Regions from separate parts of the Flectobacillus sp. genome, predicted to be linked through region 2. Evidence: riboswitches for the same ligand, from Rfam matches in the RefSeq annotation. Region 2 holds a riboswitch; each other region holds the start of a gene.
What was found. Region 2 has a riboswitch for cobalamin ahead of metE (5-methyltetrahydropteroyltriglutamate--homocysteine S-methyltransferase). Riboswitches for the same ligand answer to the same signal wherever they lie in the genome.
Positions count from the first base shown of each region.

Region 1: another riboswitch for cobalamin. It lies ahead of ACOVQ4_RS14655 (TonB-dependent receptor plug domain-containing protein); the one in region 2 lies ahead of metE (5-methyltetrahydropteroyltriglutamate--homocysteine S-methyltransferase).
Region 3: another riboswitch for cobalamin. It lies ahead of ACOVQ4_RS13665 (TonB-dependent receptor plug domain-containing protein); the one in region 2 lies ahead of metE (5-methyltetrahydropteroyltriglutamate--homocysteine S-methyltransferase).

Region 1 covers NZ_JBMLSD010000323.1:1,847-9,126, forward strand. The annotation lists gene ACOVQ4_RS14650 (GH92 family glycosyl hydrolase) at 1-537, opposite strand, end outside; cobalamin riboswitch at 926-1,129, shown strand; gene ACOVQ4_RS14655 (TonB-dependent receptor plug domain-containing protein) at 1,293-3,260, shown strand; gene ACOVQ4_RS14660 (DUF6580 family putative transport protein) at 3,324-3,920, shown strand; gene ACOVQ4_RS14665 (ABC transporter substrate-binding protein) at 4,194-5,126, shown strand; gene ACOVQ4_RS14670 (bifunctional adenosylcobinamide kinase/adenosylcobinamide-phosphate guanylyltransferase) at 5,225-5,731, shown strand; gene ACOVQ4_RS14675 (diphthine--ammonia ligase) at 5,761-6,468, shown strand; gene cobT (nicotinate-nucleotide--dimethylbenzimidazole phosphoribosyltransferase) at 6,465-7,280, shown strand, end outside.
Region 2 covers NZ_JBMLSD010000299.1:394-5,374, reverse strand. The annotation lists partial or broken gene ACOVQ4_RS13480 (ABC transporter permease) at 1-1,043, opposite strand, end outside; gene ACOVQ4_RS13475 (efflux RND transporter periplasmic adaptor subunit) at 1,040-2,122, opposite strand; cobalamin riboswitch at 2,440-2,637, shown strand; gene metE (5-methyltetrahydropteroyltriglutamate--homocysteine S-methyltransferase) at 2,917-4,981, shown strand, end outside.
Region 3 covers NZ_JBMLSD010000302.1:34,183-41,462, reverse strand. The annotation lists gene ACOVQ4_RS13685 (pyridoxal phosphate-dependent aminotransferase) at 5-1,177, shown strand; gene ACOVQ4_RS13680 (flavin monoamine oxidase family protein) at 1,319-2,866, shown strand; gene ACOVQ4_RS13675 (Hint domain-containing protein) at 3,083-4,039, shown strand; gene ACOVQ4_RS13670 (GSCFA domain-containing protein) at 4,705-5,682, opposite strand; cobalamin riboswitch at 5,843-6,048, shown strand; gene ACOVQ4_RS13665 (TonB-dependent receptor plug domain-containing protein) at 6,181-7,280, shown strand, end outside.

The sequences.
Region 1 (7,280 bases), on a different contig from region 2:
TTTGTCCAAAGCATCAATTACTACGAAAGCACTGTCAGTTTTGGGAAAAGTAAAACGCATGACCGCCGCGCGCTCGGTAGGTGTTATTTCGGTGGTCACATCATGATCGGCCAAATACACACTGTAGTAATAAGGCTTGGCAATTTCGGCTTTGTGCGAAAACCAGCTTGCACGTTGGTCTTCCTGAAAGCGAATTTTTCCCGTGATTGGCATAATCGCAAACTGACCATAATCGTTGATCCAGGGACTAGGTTGGTGAGTTTGTTTGAAGCCTCTAATTTTGTCGGCATCGTAGGTATAAGCCCAACCATCGCCCATTTTGCCAGTTTGTGGCATCCAGAAATTCATCCCCCAAGGCAAAGCGATAGCAGGATAGGTATTTCCAGTAGAAAGACTAGGTTTTGAGGCTGTCCCCATCAAGGGATTTATCCATTCTACGGGGTCGTTTACTTTTTCAACAGTTTGGGCTTGTGTGCCAAATGCCAAACTACCAAATAAGAGTGTTAAGATTTTTGAGTTTTTTAGAAAATGGGTCATTTTTTTAAAATTTCAGGGAGTAAAAAATGGTTGACTATAGAATTAAGGTAAAATATTGAGATTGGCTTTGAAGTTAACAGATTTGTTTGAAATGATTATACCCATTTGCATGAAGGACCAAAAAATAAAAGTTTGTTACATTCTCGATTTTTTTGAGTAAATTAAAGATGCACTTATTTTAAATCTATAAATCTTGCTAACAATTAAGTAATTTTACTTATTTTATTATTAATAATAAATACTCAAATTTGTAACATCAAAGTGCTTTTAAATGAAACAAGACTTTCGAGAGCCACCATTGTGGTTATCATAATAATATTTGGTGTAGTTCGGAATAGCGTATCGATTTAGTTGATACGCTATTTTTTTTGTCCTAATTTTTTCCATAACTTTGCCAACAGTTTATGGTGCTTTAGTTTTTCCCAGCAAAAACCTCAAAGCTTAATAGGGAATCAGGTGTGATACCTGAACTGTCCCCGCAACTGTAACACTCAATCGTGTCAACTCAATCCTCATAACCACTGAATTTATTTCGGGAAGGTTCGAGTTTGACGAGTGAAGTCAGGAGACCTGCCATAGATTATTCTTGATAGGCGCTTACGGAGGATGAGCAAAAATCGAGCGTTCGCAAAGTATTTTCGCTTTTTTTATTGACCATTATCAACATTTTTGAACAGTTCTCTGTGCTGCATTTTGCGGTATTGGAATGAATGTTTTGAAATGGGTGAATAAAAAAATGGAAGTTCAAATTCTAAATGTTTTATTCTTCAAAGTTATTTCCATCAGTGGTATTGCTTGCCTTATGTGCAAGTGTAGAAAGTATTGCCCAAAATTCAGAAAAGACTCAGGTGCTTGATGAGGTGATTGTTAGTACCAACAAATATCCTCAAAAGCAGTCGCAGTCAGGAAAAGTAGTAACAGTAATTGATGCGGCTACGATTCAACGTAGTAAAGGTAAAACTGTAGGCGAGTTGCTAAACCAGCAAGTTGGACTTACGGTTATTGGTTCTCAAAATACACTTGGCACAAACCAAGATTTGTATTTGCGTGGCGCTGGCGCTGGCTATACCTTGATTTTGGTCGATGGTTTGCCTGTATATGACCCCTCTGGTGCGTCTACGTCGTTTGACATCAACTTGATTGCAATCGACCAAATCGAGCGTATCGAGATTTTGAAAGGTGGTCAGTCAAGTTTATATGGTTCTGATGCTGTTGCAGGCGTCATTAATATCATTACTTTAAAAAATAGTGGTAAAAAATTAGGTCTCAGCGGAAGTTTGGCTGGTGGTAGCTATGATACCTACCGCGCAAGTGTAAATGCAGGTGGTCAGTACAAAAAAACGACCTATGGTTTGTCATGGAATGGCACAAAATCAAACGGTATTTCTGCGGCTAAACAGCCTGAGACTGCCAAAACTGCTTTTGACAATGACGGATTCAAGCAAAATAATTTTCAGGTAAAATTGGGTCAACAAGTGGGTGAAAACTTAACCTTAAGAGCTGATTTGATGAGTAATTATTACAAGACAGACTTGGATGCAGGGGCTTTCAAAGATGAAAAAGACTATACTTTTGAAAATAAAAACTTGCTTTGGTCTGTTGGTGGGGCATATCAATTGAAAAATGGCAAACTAACTGTCAATTTTCAGCAAACTAACGGTCAAAGGGTCTATGTCGACGATTCGGCACATGTAGAGGCTGGCGCTTTTGCTAACTATTCTTATGGCTATTATCGTGGTGTAGCAAGATTTGCGGAGGCTTATTATGCTCATACATTTTCTGATAAAATCAAATGGGTATTAGGAGTTGAAAATCGTTGGCAAAATACTGACCAAACCTATTTGTCTATCAGTAGCTACGGCCCTTATGAGAGCCCAGCGATAAAAGCGTCTACTGCCAATACCAGTTTGTTTAGCGGCTACACTTCTTTGAATTTACAAGACTTTAATGGCTTTGGTTTAGAGCTTGGTGGACGCTACAACAATCACTCTATTTATGGTAATAATTTTACGTATAACCTAAATCCGTTTTATTGGATTGGCGATAGATTAAAAGTATTAGCTACTTATTCTTCTAGCTACAAAGCACCTTCATTATACCAGTTATTTTCTCCTTACGGTAACGAAGCATTGAAGCCAGAGGTAGGCAAAACTGGCGAAATTGGTGCTCAGTATTTCAGTAAAAATCACCAATCATATATTCGTGGGGTGTACTTCAATCGCAATATCAAGGATGTGATTGCGTACATCAGTATCAACCAAGACCCGTGGGGACGCTATGTAAATTTGAGTCAGCAAAAAGATCATGGTTTCGAAGTTGATGCTCAATTAGGTATTGGTAAAGCACAAATCAAGGCCAATTATACTTTTGTAGATGGTGAAGTTACTACACAAGTGGCAGGAAAAGATACGACTTACGCTAATCTTTTCCGTCGTCCAAAACATTCGGTTAATGTAAATGTGGCTTACCAGATTTTGAAAAATTGGTCGGCACAGTTGGCACTTCGTTCAGTAAGCAAGGCTAGCAGTGGTCCTTACGACGATGCTAAAGTTATTCTAGGAAATTACACAACATTAGATTTTTATACAGAGTATCAAATCAACACGACGATTAAATTATTTTTTGATTTGAAAAACCTTACAGACAAGGAGTTTTCGGACGTACCTGGCTACAATACTCGCCGTCGTAATTTCATGGCTGGAGCAGTATTTAGTATTCACTAAAAGGCAAGGCAAGGTAGAAAGCACTGTTTTTCTGCCTTGCTAACAGTAAAAACGATTACAAACATGACAAAAACACAACTAAATCCACGTGTAAGTCTGCTACTATCAATTGTGATTTTGGTAGGAACAGCACGCCTGATTAATGCCTCGTGCCTCAATCCTTTGAGCAATTTTACGCCAATCGGTGCAATGGGCTTATTTGGAGGTACGTATTTTTCTCAACGCTGGAAAGCCTACGCTTTTCCATTATTGACACTTTTATTTTCTGACCTTATCATCAATGGGATGATTTACGGTGGCAAATACGGTATTATGTACAGTGGCTGGATGTACAATTATGCCATTTTTGCAGGAATTGTATTATTAGGAAAAGTTTTGATGAAAAAAGTAAATATTCAAAATTTCCTTTTGAGTGGTGTGGCGGCATCGGTGGGCTTTTGGTTGTTGGTTGACTTTGGTGTGTGGTTTGGCGGAGGCATGGATATTCGTACTGGTGGGCCACTTTCAAGAGATTTGAACGGACTAATCCAATGCTATATCCAAGGGTATCCGTATATGCTCAATTTCCTAGCAGGAACCTTGGGTTACGGTGCCGTGATGTTTGGCGCTATTGAATTTGCAAAAATAAAATTACCCAATATTGCCTTTGAACAAGCTTAGTATTTAGTTCTGAAAAATCTGGTTAATTTTTCAAAGTAACGTGCTTTAATTTCTCAATCAAACCTATAACCTATTGATTAATATATTCGGATCAAAATAGCATAGTTCTCACCTTTTTTTAATAATGAATAGTAGTTTTCGAATAAAAATTTTTAATAATCATTAGGTATTAAGCGATATGCCCTAGGCTAAGAGTCTAATAGTATTTCTTTGAAAACCACAGAAATAATTGCTGAAAGCTGATAGCCAAAACCCCAAAGCCATTTATTTAATATGAGAGCCTGTTCTTTTTTACCAGCTGCCACCCAAATGATTTATGATATGAATCTACAAAGTCATTTGTATGGTGTGACTTTTGAGTGTAGTACCCAATCTCGAAGCGAAAAGCCTATCGTGGTGCGTTGCGTGTTGGAGGATAACAACTACACGAGCGATGAGATTGATAAAATCTTTTCTTCCTACAAAGCACAAGGAAAAAGCTTGTATTATGTAGAGCAAGAGCGATTGGAAAAAGCCGCTCCTGATGTAGTTTTTACACAGGACGTTTGTGAGGTTTGTCAGATAGATACCGTGTGTACGGCAAGTGCGGTAGCTCAATTGCCAAAGGTGCCAGAATTGGTGGCGCTCACACCCAAAAATCTCAAGAATGTCTTTGATTGTGCTATTCAGATTGCAACAGCTTTGGGCAAAGAAGAGGCAGCCTACGAGTATTTATCCAAACTCAACGCTAGAATAGATGCTGTGATTGACACCCTACGAAAACACAAGGCGCCTGTTAGAAGAGTGAGTCTGTTAGAATGGATTCAGCCCGTATATAATTGTGGGCACTGGATACCTTACCAGATTGCTTTTGCGGGAGGAATAGATATGCTCAGCAACCCTGCGGGCTACAGCATTGTCACTGATTTCGATAAAATAAAGCGTTATAATCCAGAGGTTTTGGTAATTGCGCCTTGTGGATTCGAAACCGAACGCGCTAGAGAGGAGTTGTTCCTGCTTGAAAAACAACAGGGTTGGGAAGAGCTTCAAGCTGTTCAGAATAAACAAGTGTATTTGGCTGATTTTGATATGTTTACTCAACCAAGTGCCTCCACTTTGGTCAATGGGATAGAGGTATTGGCGGCATTATTTCATCCAGAAATTTTTGAAATTCCAGCACATTTAAAACACAAAGCTGTAAATATTTACGAATCAGTATTGGTATAAATAGAAGTGTTGAGTTTAGAGTGTCAAAATGTCTCTACCTAAAAAAATGAAATTCCAAATGCTGAAAGCCCCAAGCCAACAGCTATAAATATAATACCATGATTTGGATGATTACTGGCGGTGCCAGAAGTGGAAAAAGTAGCTACGGACAAAATCTAGCGCTCAGTTTTTCTCCATCCCCAACGTACCTTGCTACAGCAAGGCATTGGGATGGAGATTTTGAAAAACGAATCGAGCGCCATCGTGGCGACCGTGACGAGCGTTGGACCTTGATTGAAGAAGAAAAAAATATCAGTAAAGTAATTGAAGCCGAAAAAGTGTATATGATTGATTGCGTAACACTTTGGTTAACAAATTTTTTTATTGATGAAAAATATGATGTTGAGGCTTGCCTAATCAAAGCAAAACAGGAAATTGATGAATTAGCAAAGCTTAATGCTATCATTATTTTCATTACCAATGAACTAGGGATGGGCGTGCATGCAGAAACTGATATAGGTCGAAAATTTGTAGATTTGCAGGGATGGGTCAACCAATATCTTGCTCAAAAATCAACAAAAGCAACCTTGATGATAAGTGGTATTCCCGTACAGATTAAAGATTGAAATCGATTTTGCTTCGCAACTAACTGATTATGACAACACACAGAGCGCTTATGAATTGGTCGGGAGGTAAAGATTCGGCATTGAGTCTTTATCATGCGCTTAAAGACCCCAATTTGAGTGTCGAGACGCTTCTTACCTCGGTTAATGACTCCTTCAAACGCATTTCTATGCACGGAGTACGTGAAGAATTACTCCAACAGCAAGCCCAGAATATTGGTAAACCTCTTGTTACTCTTCGCTTACCCGAAACTGTTTCGATGGAGGAATATCAGCAACGAATGGCAGAAACACTTAATCCTTTATTGGCACAAGGAATTACCCATTCTATTTTTGGCGATATTTTTTTGGAAGACCTTCGCAAACATCGAGAAGAACGTTTGGCTCAGCAAGGCATTACGGGTGTTTTTCCTATTTGGAAAAGGGATTCGATGGAATTGTTAGAAGAATTTTGGTCTTTAGGTTTTCAAACGATTGTCGTGAGTGTAAATGGTAATCTTTTAGATAAAAGCTTTTGTGGTAGAATTCTTGACAAAGATTTTGTCATTGACCTTCCACCCAATATCGACCCTTGCGGTGAAAATGGAGAATTTCATACATTCGTTTTTAAAGCACCCTATTTTAGTCAAGAAATTAAGTTTGAAATAGGAGAGACCGTCGACAAGACCTACGAATACAAGGATGCAGCCCTCAACATGCACCGCACATTATATTACTTTACAGATTTGATTCCTTTATGAAAACTTTCCATATCCCCGTGCCAGATTCATCTATTTTAGAGGCTATTCAACATAAAATAGATTTCAAAACCAAACCTGTAGGCGCATTGGGGCAATTAGAAAAACTTGCTTTGCGAATTTCGCTGATTCAACAAACTTTAAATCCTTCCTTACAAAAACCTCATTTAGTTGTATTTGCAGGTGACCACGGTGCAGCACAAGAGGGTATCAGCAAATATCCTCCTGAAGTGACCTATCAGATGGTCATGAATTTTGTACAAGGTGGTGCTGCAATTAATGTTTTTTGTCGTCAACATAACATAACCTTAGAGGTGGTAGATGCAGGCGTAAACGGTACTTTTGATAAAAATCTGCCCATTATTCATAATAAAATTCCAAATACTTTTGGTACCAATAATTATTTGAAAGAACCTGCCATGAGTATCAAGGAAGGACAAAAGTCCATTGATAGGGGAGCGGCACTTATTCAAAAGATTTTCGAAAATGGATGTAATATCATTGGTTTTGGAGAAATGGGGATTGGTAATACCTCCTCAGCAAGTCTGATTATGAGTAAAATTTGCAAATTACCATTATCAGAATGTGTCGGCCGGGGAACAGGTTTGGATGACCAAGGCTTGAAAAATAAACTTCAACTTTTGCAGAAAGCTCATGATTTGCATCGGAAGTTAGATACCCCACTAAAAGTATTGACGGCATTTGGTGGTTTTGAAATTGCTCAAATGGTAGGAGCTATGCTACAAGCTGCCGAACTAGGAATGATTGTATTGGTCGATGGCTTTATTGCCACTTCTGCCTATTTGATCGCACAT
Region 2 (4,981 bases):
GTGCAGCCACCCAATATACCGATACTGATGGCAATGGTGATAAATATCTTTTTGACATCGCTTCCTGAAAACCCCGTTGCTTTCAGAATGGCAATGGTATCCATTTTTTCATAAATCAACATATTCAAGATATTGTAAATCCCGAAACCAGCCACTATGAGTAATGTAATGCCGACGGCATACGAAATCAAGCTGCGCAAACTGCTCCCTGTTTCAAATTGGGCATTAGCGGTTTGAATATCCTCAGCATCAGTGCTAAAAATTTGTGCATATTCTTTGCTTACCGAAGGTGCCATATTCAAATCATGTAATTTGATTTGAATATCTGTCACATAAGCATTGCTTTGTCCGATGAGTTTTTGTGCTGTTTTTAAAGAGGTATAGCTCTGAACTTTGTCTATCTCACCGAGTCCCGATTGGAAATAACCTACCACTTTCAAGGGGAATCTATCGCCTTTGGCGGTGGTCACTTGCACCACATCGCCAATATTTGCCAGCATTTTGTCTGCTAAGCCTTTTCCCAAAATAATACTATTCGGAATATTCTTCAAATCTATGTACGAGCCATCAGTAACATAGTCGCCGAAGGAGAAAAGTCTTGCTTCTGCCTCTACATCTATTCCGTTGACTACGCCTGTTACATCCGTTTCGCCCACATTGAAAAATACTTGGGCAATCATTTTGGGGGAAATTCCCAAAACACGTTTGTCTTTTTTTAGCGTACTAATGATGGCAGCGCTGTTGGCAATCTGAGCATTTTTTCCATTAGGTTTAATAGACCTGATAAAATTATGGTATTTCTGGTAGCGATTATCGAGCAAAATAGGCTGATTTTCATTGGCTTTTATTTCGTTAAAAAGTCGAACATGAGGGGTTCTATTCAAGACTAAGCTATCCAAGAGGTCGTTGAGCCCGTTCATAAAACCCAACAATGCGATGAACATCGTAATACTAAACATCACACCAACGGCAGCCACCAAGGTTTGTTTCCAACGAGCCAAGGATAGCGATTGAGCAATATTCCAAATCAGTGGGTAGTTCATAGTGCAGGTTTTTGGATAGCGTCTTGGGCAGTAATTCCTGATAAAATTTCGACACGTTGGAAGTCTTTCAGTCCAACTTTTACAGCTCTTTTTTGACCATCTTTGTCCAAAACAAACTGTTCATCCACCAAATAATTTCTTGGAATTGTCAATACCTTGGGTCTTTCGGCAGTAATGATATTTGCTTCCACATTGAGGTTGGGATACAATACTTCTGGTTGTGCTATGAAGCTCGCTTTTACCGTAAAAGTCCTAGTTTTTTCATTCATCAAAGGGTCGATGCCGTTGACTTTTGCTTCAAATACTTGTTTGTCATAACTATCCAGCGTGAGTAATACTTTTTGTCCAATTTTGACACGAGTAATATCATCTTCGTCGATTTGTAGCTCAAGCATAAAAACCTTGGCATCGCCGATGATAGCGACAGGATTTTGGATTGAGACCATTTCTCCGATTTCTTTAGAAAAACTATAAATGCGTCCTGAGACCTCGGCACGAACGGCAAAATCTGAAGCAATACTCTTGGCTAATGCGACATTTTTGGCAGATTGTTCAGCAGAAAATTTGATCTGACGACGCAATTCGCTCACTCGTATCTCGGCTGATTGAAAAGCTGTTTGGGAATTATGATAGGCTAATTCACGCTGTTCTTGGTCGACCTTCGTTCCGATTTGTTGTTGCCAAAGCGCATTTTGACGACGCCAAAGCAGTGAATCATTCTTGAGTTTTTGATAGGCTAAATCTTTGGCGATAACAGCGTCTCGCAGACGTTCTTGATTTGATTTTATAGAAGCATTATCAAAATTCAACTCTGCATTTTCGATATTGAGTTTAGCGCTAGGGTTAGCAATTTCGAATAGTATTTGCCCTTTTTCCACAAAATCACCCTCTTTTATCTTCAGCGAAGAAATAATACCTGAGTTTTTGGGAAAAACTTGGTATTGATTGACACTTTTAACCACACCTGAAGCATAAACTGATTCAGAAATAGCCTGAATTTGAGGGTATATCGTTTCCACTTTTTTCTTACAGCCCGTGATCAGAGCTACCATGAATATTCCTGCCAACCAATGTTTCATCTTATGTGTCAACTTTTAGGATAATAGTTAAACCTCTATCCGATTTCGTGTTTTAGAATAGTTAAAATTAGAATTTTTTTTGAGATACAATCATGAGCTAAGTTGGTTGATGATTTGATTATGGTCAAAATATCGTTGAAATAGACAGGTGAAAATTTAGCGTTTAATAAAAATTTTTCACTTTTAATTATACAATAAATAGATGTTTTATCTAATTATTATGAATTATTATTTGTTATTATCTAATTTTTAAACAAATAGTAGTGAAGAGTAAAAATGTAAAAGATTGCTCATATACCTTTGTCCTATCCATTTTACACATCAATCGGAAAAGTAGTATCAAAGTGATGCTTTGATTTAAAAAGGAATCGTGTGTGAATCACGAACAGACGTGCTACTGTATTTAACCGCTCTTCGGAGCAAGTCGTGTACAAGATATCCATTGTTCCAGCTGGAATGAGAAGGAGTACAACGATGTTATAAGTCAGGAGACTTGCTGCTTTTCTCAATGACAAGACTCTCACGAATAGGGTGTTGGACGCGCATTGATTTTTCAAACTCATTTACGAATGAGTAATTGAGCGTATTAGTGATTTCGATAAACTAGTAGCTCTATTGATATACATTTCGGGTCAGCTTTTGTTAAACATCAAAATGTGGTGTTTATGATGTTTGCTTTCGAGAAAGCCGAAAGCTGATACCTGAAAACTTTTGAAAAATCTGTTCCACTCGTTGAAGGTTTTGTGTGTTGTGCCTAAATGGTTGAGTATTTCATTTTTAAACATTCAACCAACATGCTTACTCACATCCTTGGCTATCCACGAATCGGTAGCAAAAGAGAACTCAAAAAAGCCTGCGAACAATTCTGGTCAGGCAAAATCAGTAAAGAAGAATTACAGTCTCAGGCGTATCAGTTGAGACTAGAACACTGGAAAATCCAGCAGGAAAATGGTATTGACCTTATTCCAAGCAACGATTTTTCATTGTATGATCATGTATTAGATTTGTCTTTGACCTTAGGGGTAATTCCACAACGCTATCAAGCTTTAGTGGATGGAAAGTCTAGCAAGGAATTAGAAATATACTTTGCCATGGCACGTGGCTATCAAAAGGAGGGTTTTGATGTCGTAGCCTGCGAGATGACCAAATGGTTTGATACCAATTACCACTATATCGTTCCTGAGTTTACTAAAAATCAACAATTCTATAGATTTTCGAATAAACCTGTTCAAGAATTTGAGGAGGCAAAACGCTTGGATATCGTTACAAAACCAGTCTTAATTGGTCCAGTTTCCTATTTGCTTTTAGGTAAAGAAAAGGAAAAAGGATTTAACCGTTTAGACTTGATTCAACGTTTGTTGCCTGTTTATATCGAGTTATTGCAAGAACTCGAAAGTCGTGGTGCACATACTATTCAAATCGATGAACCATATTTGGTCATGGATTTGACAGAAAAAGAGAGGACAGTTTTTCAAGAGGTTTACCAACAAATCAGAAAAGCATTGCCAGCGCTTCAAATTGTTTTGGCAACTTATTTTGAATGTTCTGGCGATAATTTAGCCACTACTTTGAGTTTGCCTGTCGACTGCCTTCATGTTGATTTAGTTCGTTGTCCATCTCAATTAGGAGATATTCTGAATCATGAAGATTTTGTGAATGGAACTACCAAACTTTCATTAGGCTTGGTAGATGGTCGAAATATTTGGAAAAATGATTTTACCAACTCCTTAAGTTTCATTGAAAAAGCCCTTTCAAAGCTTGGCGAAGACCGTGTTTGGATTGCGCCATCATGTTCATTGTTACATACGCCTTATGATTTGGATTTGGAAAAAGACGAAAGTGTATTAACTCCGACGATTAAAAACTGGATGGCTTTTGCTAAACAAAAATTGAAAGAAGTTCGTACATTAGCAGATTTGACAAAACCCCAATTATTTAGCAGTTTGGCTTCTGTTTTGACAGAAAACCAACAAGCTATTGAAAGTAGAAAGTCTTCAACATTGATTCACCGACCAACGGTTAAAGCCCAAATTCAAGGTATTAAAAATGCCGATTTTGAGCGCGAAGCACCATTTACACTTCGCCAGTCGATTCAGAAAGAATTGTTACAATTGCCATTGTTGCCTACCACAACGATTGGTTCTTTTCCACAAACAACAGAGGTGCGTCAGTTGAGAGCTAATTATAAAAAAGGTCTGATTTCTGACGAAGTTTATACACAACAAGTAGAAACGGAAATCAAAAAGGCCATTCATTGGCAAGAAGAATTGGGCTTGGATGTCTTGGTGCATGGCGAATTTGAGCGCAATGACATGGTAGAATACTTTGGGGAGTTATTATCTGGATATGTATTTTCTCAAAATGGTTGGGTACAAAGTTACGGCAGCCGTTGTGTGAAGCCTCCGATTATTTTTGGAGATATTGAGCGCAAGGAAGATATGACCGTTCGCTGGACAAAATTTGCCCAAGCGCAAACGACAAAGATTGTAAAAGGAATGCTCACAGGACCAATCACCATGCTACAGTGGTCGTTTGTGAGAGACGACCAACCAAGACGATTAACGGCATTTCAGTTGGCATTGGCCATTCGCGAGGAAGTTGTTGCTTTGGAAAAAGCAGGTATCAAAATTATTCAAATTGACGAACCTGCAATTCGTGAAGGTTTGCCACTTAGAAAAGAAAATGCACCAATTTACTTGGATTGGGCGGTAAAAGCCTTTCGTTTGAGCGCTTCAGGCGTATCTAATCGTACCCAAATACATACGCATGCCTGTTATTCAGAATTCAATGATATTATCGATTCGATTGCTGATTTGGATGCTGATGTCATTACGATAGAAACTTCTCGTTCGCAAATGG
Region 3 (7,280 bases), on a different contig from region 2:
TATCATGTCATTCAATATCAATCGCCGTGATTGGCTCAAAAAAAGTCTTATAGCTACCGCAGGTTTGACCGCTGCTTCAACCTACATTCAACGTGCACAAGCAAACCCAACTGTGAGAAGAGAGTTACAAATGAGTTTGTCGCCAGATTTTCAGTTAGAAAATTCTTTTGTAGGAATTAATCCTCCTGTGGTAATGAAGGCTCGTTTGGGTGCGAATGAAAATCCTTGGGGACCTTCTGCAAAAACCAAAGAGGCCTTGATTGAGGCAGTTGGCGCGTCCAATCGCTATGGTATGCAAAGCCGCTCGGCCTTGATTAAGTTGATTGCCGAAAAAGAAGGCGTACCTGAAAACCATATTTTATTGGGTGCGGGTTCTTCTGAGTTGTTGACTGCATCGATGGTAGCTTATGGCTTGAAAGGCAAGATTATCTGTGGTGACCCATGTTATATTTCGGGTAATGAAGAAAAAATCCCAATGGAAAAAGTGCCATTGACTAAGGATTATCAATACGATTTGGATGCAATTGCGGGTCGCTTGAATGGCTCTCAAAGCTTGGTATATATCACAAATCCTAATAACCCAACTGGGGCGATTTTGCCAGCCGACCAACTAACGGCTTTTATCAATAAAGTCTCTGACAAAACCCCTGTATTAGTTGATGAGGCTTATATTGATTATGCCAAAAACCCCAAAACAGATTGTATGGTGGCATCAATCCTTGCAGGTAAAAATGTATTGATTTTGCGTACCATGTCCAAGCTCTATGCTTTTGCTGGTTTGCGTGTAGGTTATGCCATTGCCAAACCCGAAATCCTAAAGACAATTGCACCGTATTGCTCTGGTGGTTTTGATATTTCGGTTCCTTCTTTTGCAGCAGCAATTGCGGCTTTGAAAGATACAGATTTCCAACAATTGACCTTAACAAATACTGCGGAGTCAAAGAAATATCTTTATGATTTCTTGACAAAAGCAGGATATAGCTATGTGCCTTCTTCAGCCAACTTTGTATTGTTTCCAATCAAAATGAAAGGGCAAGACCTCATGAGTAAACTCATGGCCGAGGGCGTTATGGTAAGAAGATGGGAATTTGACCGCCAACACTGGTGTCGTGTTTCTATTGGAACCATGGACGAAATGAAGGCCTTTACGGATGCTTTCTCGAAAATCGCCTCTTAGATAATTGATAAAAGTCATCGATTTGGATTGTTGAGCAACTATTTGATTTTCTTATTTTTACTATTTTTTTCTAACAAAAAATCAAAGTTTGTTTATCAGCAAAATACAAATCAAGCATTTCAATTATTAAGCCATAACATTATGACGAGAAGAGATTTTATAGAAAGAACAGGTGCTGCTAGCTATTTAACATTATTAGGCTTAGGAATGATTCCAGAAGCAAATTCACAACCCTTGGATTTGCAAAGAGGAAAGACCGATAAAAAAATTATTATCCTTGGAGCTGGCTTAGCTGGCTTGTGTTCGGCTTATGAATTAACAAAATTAGGCTATCAGGTTACAGTTCTAGAAGCACGCAGTCGCCCAGGTGGACGTGTTTGGACGGTAAGAGGTGGCACCACAGAAACTGAAATAGGAGGTTCGGCACAAACGGCTCAATTCGATAAAGGACTTTACTTAAACGGCGGTGCGGCACGTATCCCACACAACCACGAAACTACGCTCCATTACTGTCGTGAGTTTAATATTCCGCTCGAGATATTTATGAATATGAACGAGGGTGCTTATTACTACAGCGATAATGGAACAGGCCCTTTGGCAAACAAACGAGTAAAAATTCGTGAAATACATGCCGACGTTCGTGGGTACACAGGAGAATTATTGGCAAAGGCGGCTGACCAAAAAGCCCTAGACCAAGATTTGACCAAAGAGGATATCGACAAGCTTATTGCATATCTGAAAGAGGAATGTGATTTGGATATTACCAAAAAGTACAAAGGCTCCGAACGACACGGATATTTGCATCAGGGTGGGTATGGCGACCAAATCCCACAATTGGCAGAACCTCACTCGTTACATGATATTATTGCAGGAGGGTTGTTTCACCCCGCATTTTCGAATGTAAGCGAATATACTTTCAATCAGCAGCCAGTTATGTTACAGCCTTTTGGTGGTATGGATGCAATTCCGTATGAATTTGCAAAGCGTCTTGAAGGAAAAATACAATATCAAACAGAAGTAAAAGAAATTCGAAAAACCCAACCAGGCGTTCGTGTAGTATATAAAGATAAAGTTGGACAGGAAAAGGAACTTAAAGCAGATTATTGTATTTGTACAATTCCGTTGCCTGTATTACGTAATATACAGACTGACTTTTCTTCGGATATCCGTCGTGCCATAGATTTTACTTCTTACATGAATACAGGTAAAATTGGATTGCAGTTCAAGCGCAGATTCTGGGAAGAAGACGATAAAATATTTGGAGGTATTTCTCGAACCAATATGGATATTACTCAAATTTTTTATCCTTCCTATAATTTTATGGGTAAAAAAGGTTTGTTGAAAGGCTATTATAATTTCCATGACCGAGCCGTAAAAATGGGTAATTTATCTATTGCCGAACGAGAAAAAGCGGCTTTGGAGCAAGGAAGTAAAATTCACCCGCAGTATGCTACCGAATTTGAAAGTTCCTTTTCGTTGGCATGGCAAAAAATACCTTATTCGCAAGGCGGTTGGGCTGAATATACCGATGCACAACGCAAAAGATTGTATCCAGCCTTGATTAAGCCCGACGATGAGATTTACATGGCAGGAGAGCATACTACTCACCTGACAGCATGGATGGCAGGAGCTCTCGAATCGGCTAAGGCCGTGGTAGAACAAATTCACCGTCGTGTAAATGCATCATAATTTTAAAATTATTTTAAAAAATTTGACATACTTTTCTTTGATAATCAATAATTTATTATATTTATAATTATAAAATAATTTTGATTTAATAAGGCTGTATTTCAAATAAGTATCACATACTCTTTCGGTGTAGGAGCTTATTTGTAGAGAGATAGATTCTCTACCTACTTGTTATTATTTCAAGCACCTCCTTATTGAAGATTAAAATTATTCAGTATGAAAAAAGTATTGTTAGTATTTGGTTTAGTTTGCTCAACTCTTTTCGCCAAGGCTCAAGAAGTAGCTAAAGTGGGAATCAAAAATGTTGATTATGATGCGCTTAAGAAAATTGCAGTCAAAAATCCTGACAAGGATACATATATTAAAGAGGGAGCTTATGTATTGGATAACAGCAACCCACCATACATCTTCAAATTCTCAGATGGAAAAGAGCGTCGTATATATTTATACAAAGTCTTAGAAACTGCCGAAATGAAGGAAATGGGCTCTTTGATGGTTTTTACAACGCCTAAAGATGGCAAAAAAATCAACTTAGTAGTGCCCAATCCGATGGCCGAAAAAGAAGTTTGGGGCAAATATATCGATGACCTAAAAGATGGTGAAAAAGCCGTATCTGGATTTTCTTCTTGTGTAGCTTTTGTATTAGCAAAAGAATTTACAGGGGGCGCTTCGGGCGCTGAGCATGGCGCAGAAGATAAATACGAATATTGTTTTCCTGAGACAGCCACTGTAACTATGGCTGATGGTGCCCAAAAGTCTATTGCCGACGTAAAAGCTGGTGAGTTTGTGATGTCTTACAACACCCTAACCAACAAAGCCGAAACAACGCTTGTAGATGAAGTAATCGAGCACGACCATAAGTCTTTTGGCATTGTAAAAGTATTATTGAGCGACGCCGAAGACCAAGCTTTTGCTTCAACACAACCACTTTTTCAATTAACCGAATTGGAAGGTACAGCCAATCATCCTGTGCTTACTACTACGGGGCATGCCAAATTAGGAAATTTAAAAGTAGGTGAACAAGTGTTGATGTACAATAGCGATATGCATACTTTTAATCGCTATAAAGTATTTTCAACTAATTCAGACTATCGTACGGTCGAAAAGGTCTATAACCTTCGTACCGCTAATGATAAATACCTCGTGAATTCTATCGTGGTATTAGAAAAATAAGTGAAATGGTTTAATGCACACCGAAGGTTTCGACCTTCAGCCGAAATATTAAGCCTACCGAAAGGGACTTAATTTTTTTGAGATTGTTTTTGGATAATTTTTAAATCCTTTCTCTTCTAGGGAAAGGATTTATTTTTTTTAGATGTGGCAATATATGCCTTTCGGGCGTTTTTTTAAGCTAATTAAAGACTTGAAATTGCTTTTTTAGATAAAATACTTTTTGGTACTAATCCAAGATTTGTTTTTGGTATAAAAAGAGTAAATAGAAGATTTTGTTTATTTTGTTTAAAAAAAAATTGTTAAAATTATATTTTATTCAAAAAATGCTTTTACCTTTGTAAAGCTAATCAGTTAGCAATATCCAAAAACAATCTATTGAAGATTTTATAATAATAATTGAAACAACAGATTGCAGCTTTAATAAGCCAAAATCTTAAAGATATTTTCAGAGCGAATTTTAAAATGATAAAATTTTAGGGTCACCGTAAGTGACAAACTATGAAAGTACCAATTTGATTAATTTACTAAACTCAAAACAACTATTTAACTTTGAAGCTCTGATAAGCCCCAGCTAACCACTGGGGCTTTTTTATTGAGTAATTTTCTATTGAGAGAGTGTTGAAATTCTCCTTCAAGTTTTGTCAATACAGATAGCGAATATACCGTTAACGATTAATCTCTTTCACGATTTGCGCCAAAATCTGCTGTTTCTCTGCCGATATATCTACTTGGTTTTCTATTACCTCTAATTGCTTTAATACATTTTTTAAAAACTTCTGATGTGCCTCTGATGTAATATCGAAAGGTTTGTGAGTCAAAGCTTTTTTAATTTGTTGCCATTTGGGCAAAAAAGCTTGTAAATCATCTGAGAAATAGGTTTTTACGAACTGCTCAAAAATATATTGCTCCGCCACTTCATTCGGATGAATCATGTCGGCTTTGTAAAAACGATAATCACGGAGGTCGTCTATCATGATTTCGTAGGATGGAAAATACGTAACATTTTCATAATCAGTACTGAGATAATGGCACGCAGTTCGAAGAATTGATTTAGATAATTGATTTTCGGCCAGTCCTTCTTTGGTATGTCGCACTGGCGAAACGGTAATAATGATTCTTAAAGAAGGGTTCAACTCACTAATGGCTTTGTGTATCTCGGCGAATTTTTTACAAATATCCTTCACACTCAATAAGTCCTTTTCGAATAAACTTGCAGGCATTTTATGACAATTGGCTACATAGCTTGGCGTAGCTTTGAGCTGATGTACAAATGCAGTTCCGAAAGTCAAAACCAAGAAATCATATTGCTGAATCTGAATTTTTGCTAGGTTATGATTCAATAATTCCTTTAAAGACGCTTGTTGAGTTGCAAAAAACTGTGAGTGAAAATCATAGTGAAACCATGTTTGCTGGTGTTGCACAAACAGCCGCTCGTCGACGTTTTGATAGCCAGGATTCAAAAGTTTGAAAATAGACATGGGGTTAAACAAAGTCCCAAAAGGGTTCACATCTGTGGCAATTTTGTTTTCCTCAAGCTTTTGTCCAATAACTTGTGCAAAGCATGAACCGACTGTCAATATCTTGGATTGAAGTTGTATTTGAAAGGGCGATTTTTCTATATTTATTGGCGTTCTGAATTCCATAGGGCAATTTTGACAAAATATTTTGTAAAGGTAAAGTTAAGCAATTTAGGCTTTGATAGTTTTTAAAACCTGTTTAACGAATACCCAGATAGTCATAAAATAGGATTCTAAAATTGAAAAGAATTCAGAATTCTCTAATTCCCTCAATCACAATTTACTACCTTTGTGGTAGATATAGGTGCTTTATGCTTCAAATCTTGGAAGTGTCAAAGCTTAATAGGGAATTAGGTGAAAAGCCTAAACTGTCCCCGCAACTGTAAGTTTCGTTTTGTGTCGAATTCAATCTTCATGGCCACTGCCCTTGCGGCGGGAAGGCTCGAAGTCGATGAAACAAGTCAGGAGACCTGCCTTTTATCTATTCTTGGTACAATTTACGGTGGATGAATTGTTGCTGAGCGTTCGCTTTTCTGTTCATTTTCTATTCTTTTATATCCAATCATCAAACCTATTTTTTAGGTTTAGGAATTGATATTTAGCTAGAAAACAATTATCAAATCAATGTTTAAATCTTTATTTTTCTGTTCTGGATTACTTTGTATGGCAAGCCTGAGTATGGCTCAAAACAAGGTAACAAACCTTAACGAAGTTGTAGTTACGGCCAATAAAGTACCTCAAAAACAATTACAGACAGGAAAAGTTTTAACCGTTATTTCCAAAGAAATTTTGGAGCGGAATGTAGGCAAATCACTTGGAGAGCTCCTCAATCAGCAAGTAGGTATGCAGGTAGTAGGCTCTCAACTAACACTTGGGGCAAACCAAGAAGTTAGTATACGAGGCTTAAGTAATGGCTATGCTTTGTTGTTGATGGATGGCATTCCATTAAATGACCCTTCTACGATTGGTAATTATTTTGACTTAAACGTTATTTCAATCGACCAAATCGAAAGAATTGAGATTTTGAAAGGCGGACAATCCACCCTTTACGGCTCGGATGCTGTAGGAGGCGTTATTAATATTATTCGTAAAAAAGCTGATAATAAGCCGTTTAGCGCACAAGCTAACCTTTCGGGAGGCAGTTATGGTACATGGAAGGGTGCACTGAATTTAAGTGGTACATTGAGTAAAAATTCGAGTTATGCTGTGGCATATACCAAGTTGTACTCAAAAGGAATTTCGCAAGCAGCCAATAAAAAAGATGATAATCTGAACGAAAAAGATGCCTTTAATCAAGATGCGTTTCGTGCTCAGTTTCAGCAAAAATTTGGAGAAAACCTTACAACCAAAGTTTTTGTAACAAACGAAACTTATCGTGCCGACATTGATAATGGGGCGTTTAGCGACGACAAAGATTTTGTAGCAAATAGCCGAAGCACACAGATAGGAGTAGGTGCGGAGTATTTTGTAGGAGGAGGCAAATTAGTGGCCAATTACCATTACAACGACCTCAAACGTAGCTATATCAACGATTCTAACTATGTGGCTCCTGATGCCTATGATAAGTATTCGGCGAGTAATTATGGTGCCAAAACCAACTATGCCGAATTATATGGTAGTTGGAGTTTGGGTAAAAATATAACTTGGTTGGTCGGTGCAGAATATCGCACTCAGAAAATGAACCAAACGTATTTGTCTATCAGCGATTGGGGCCCTTATGAAGA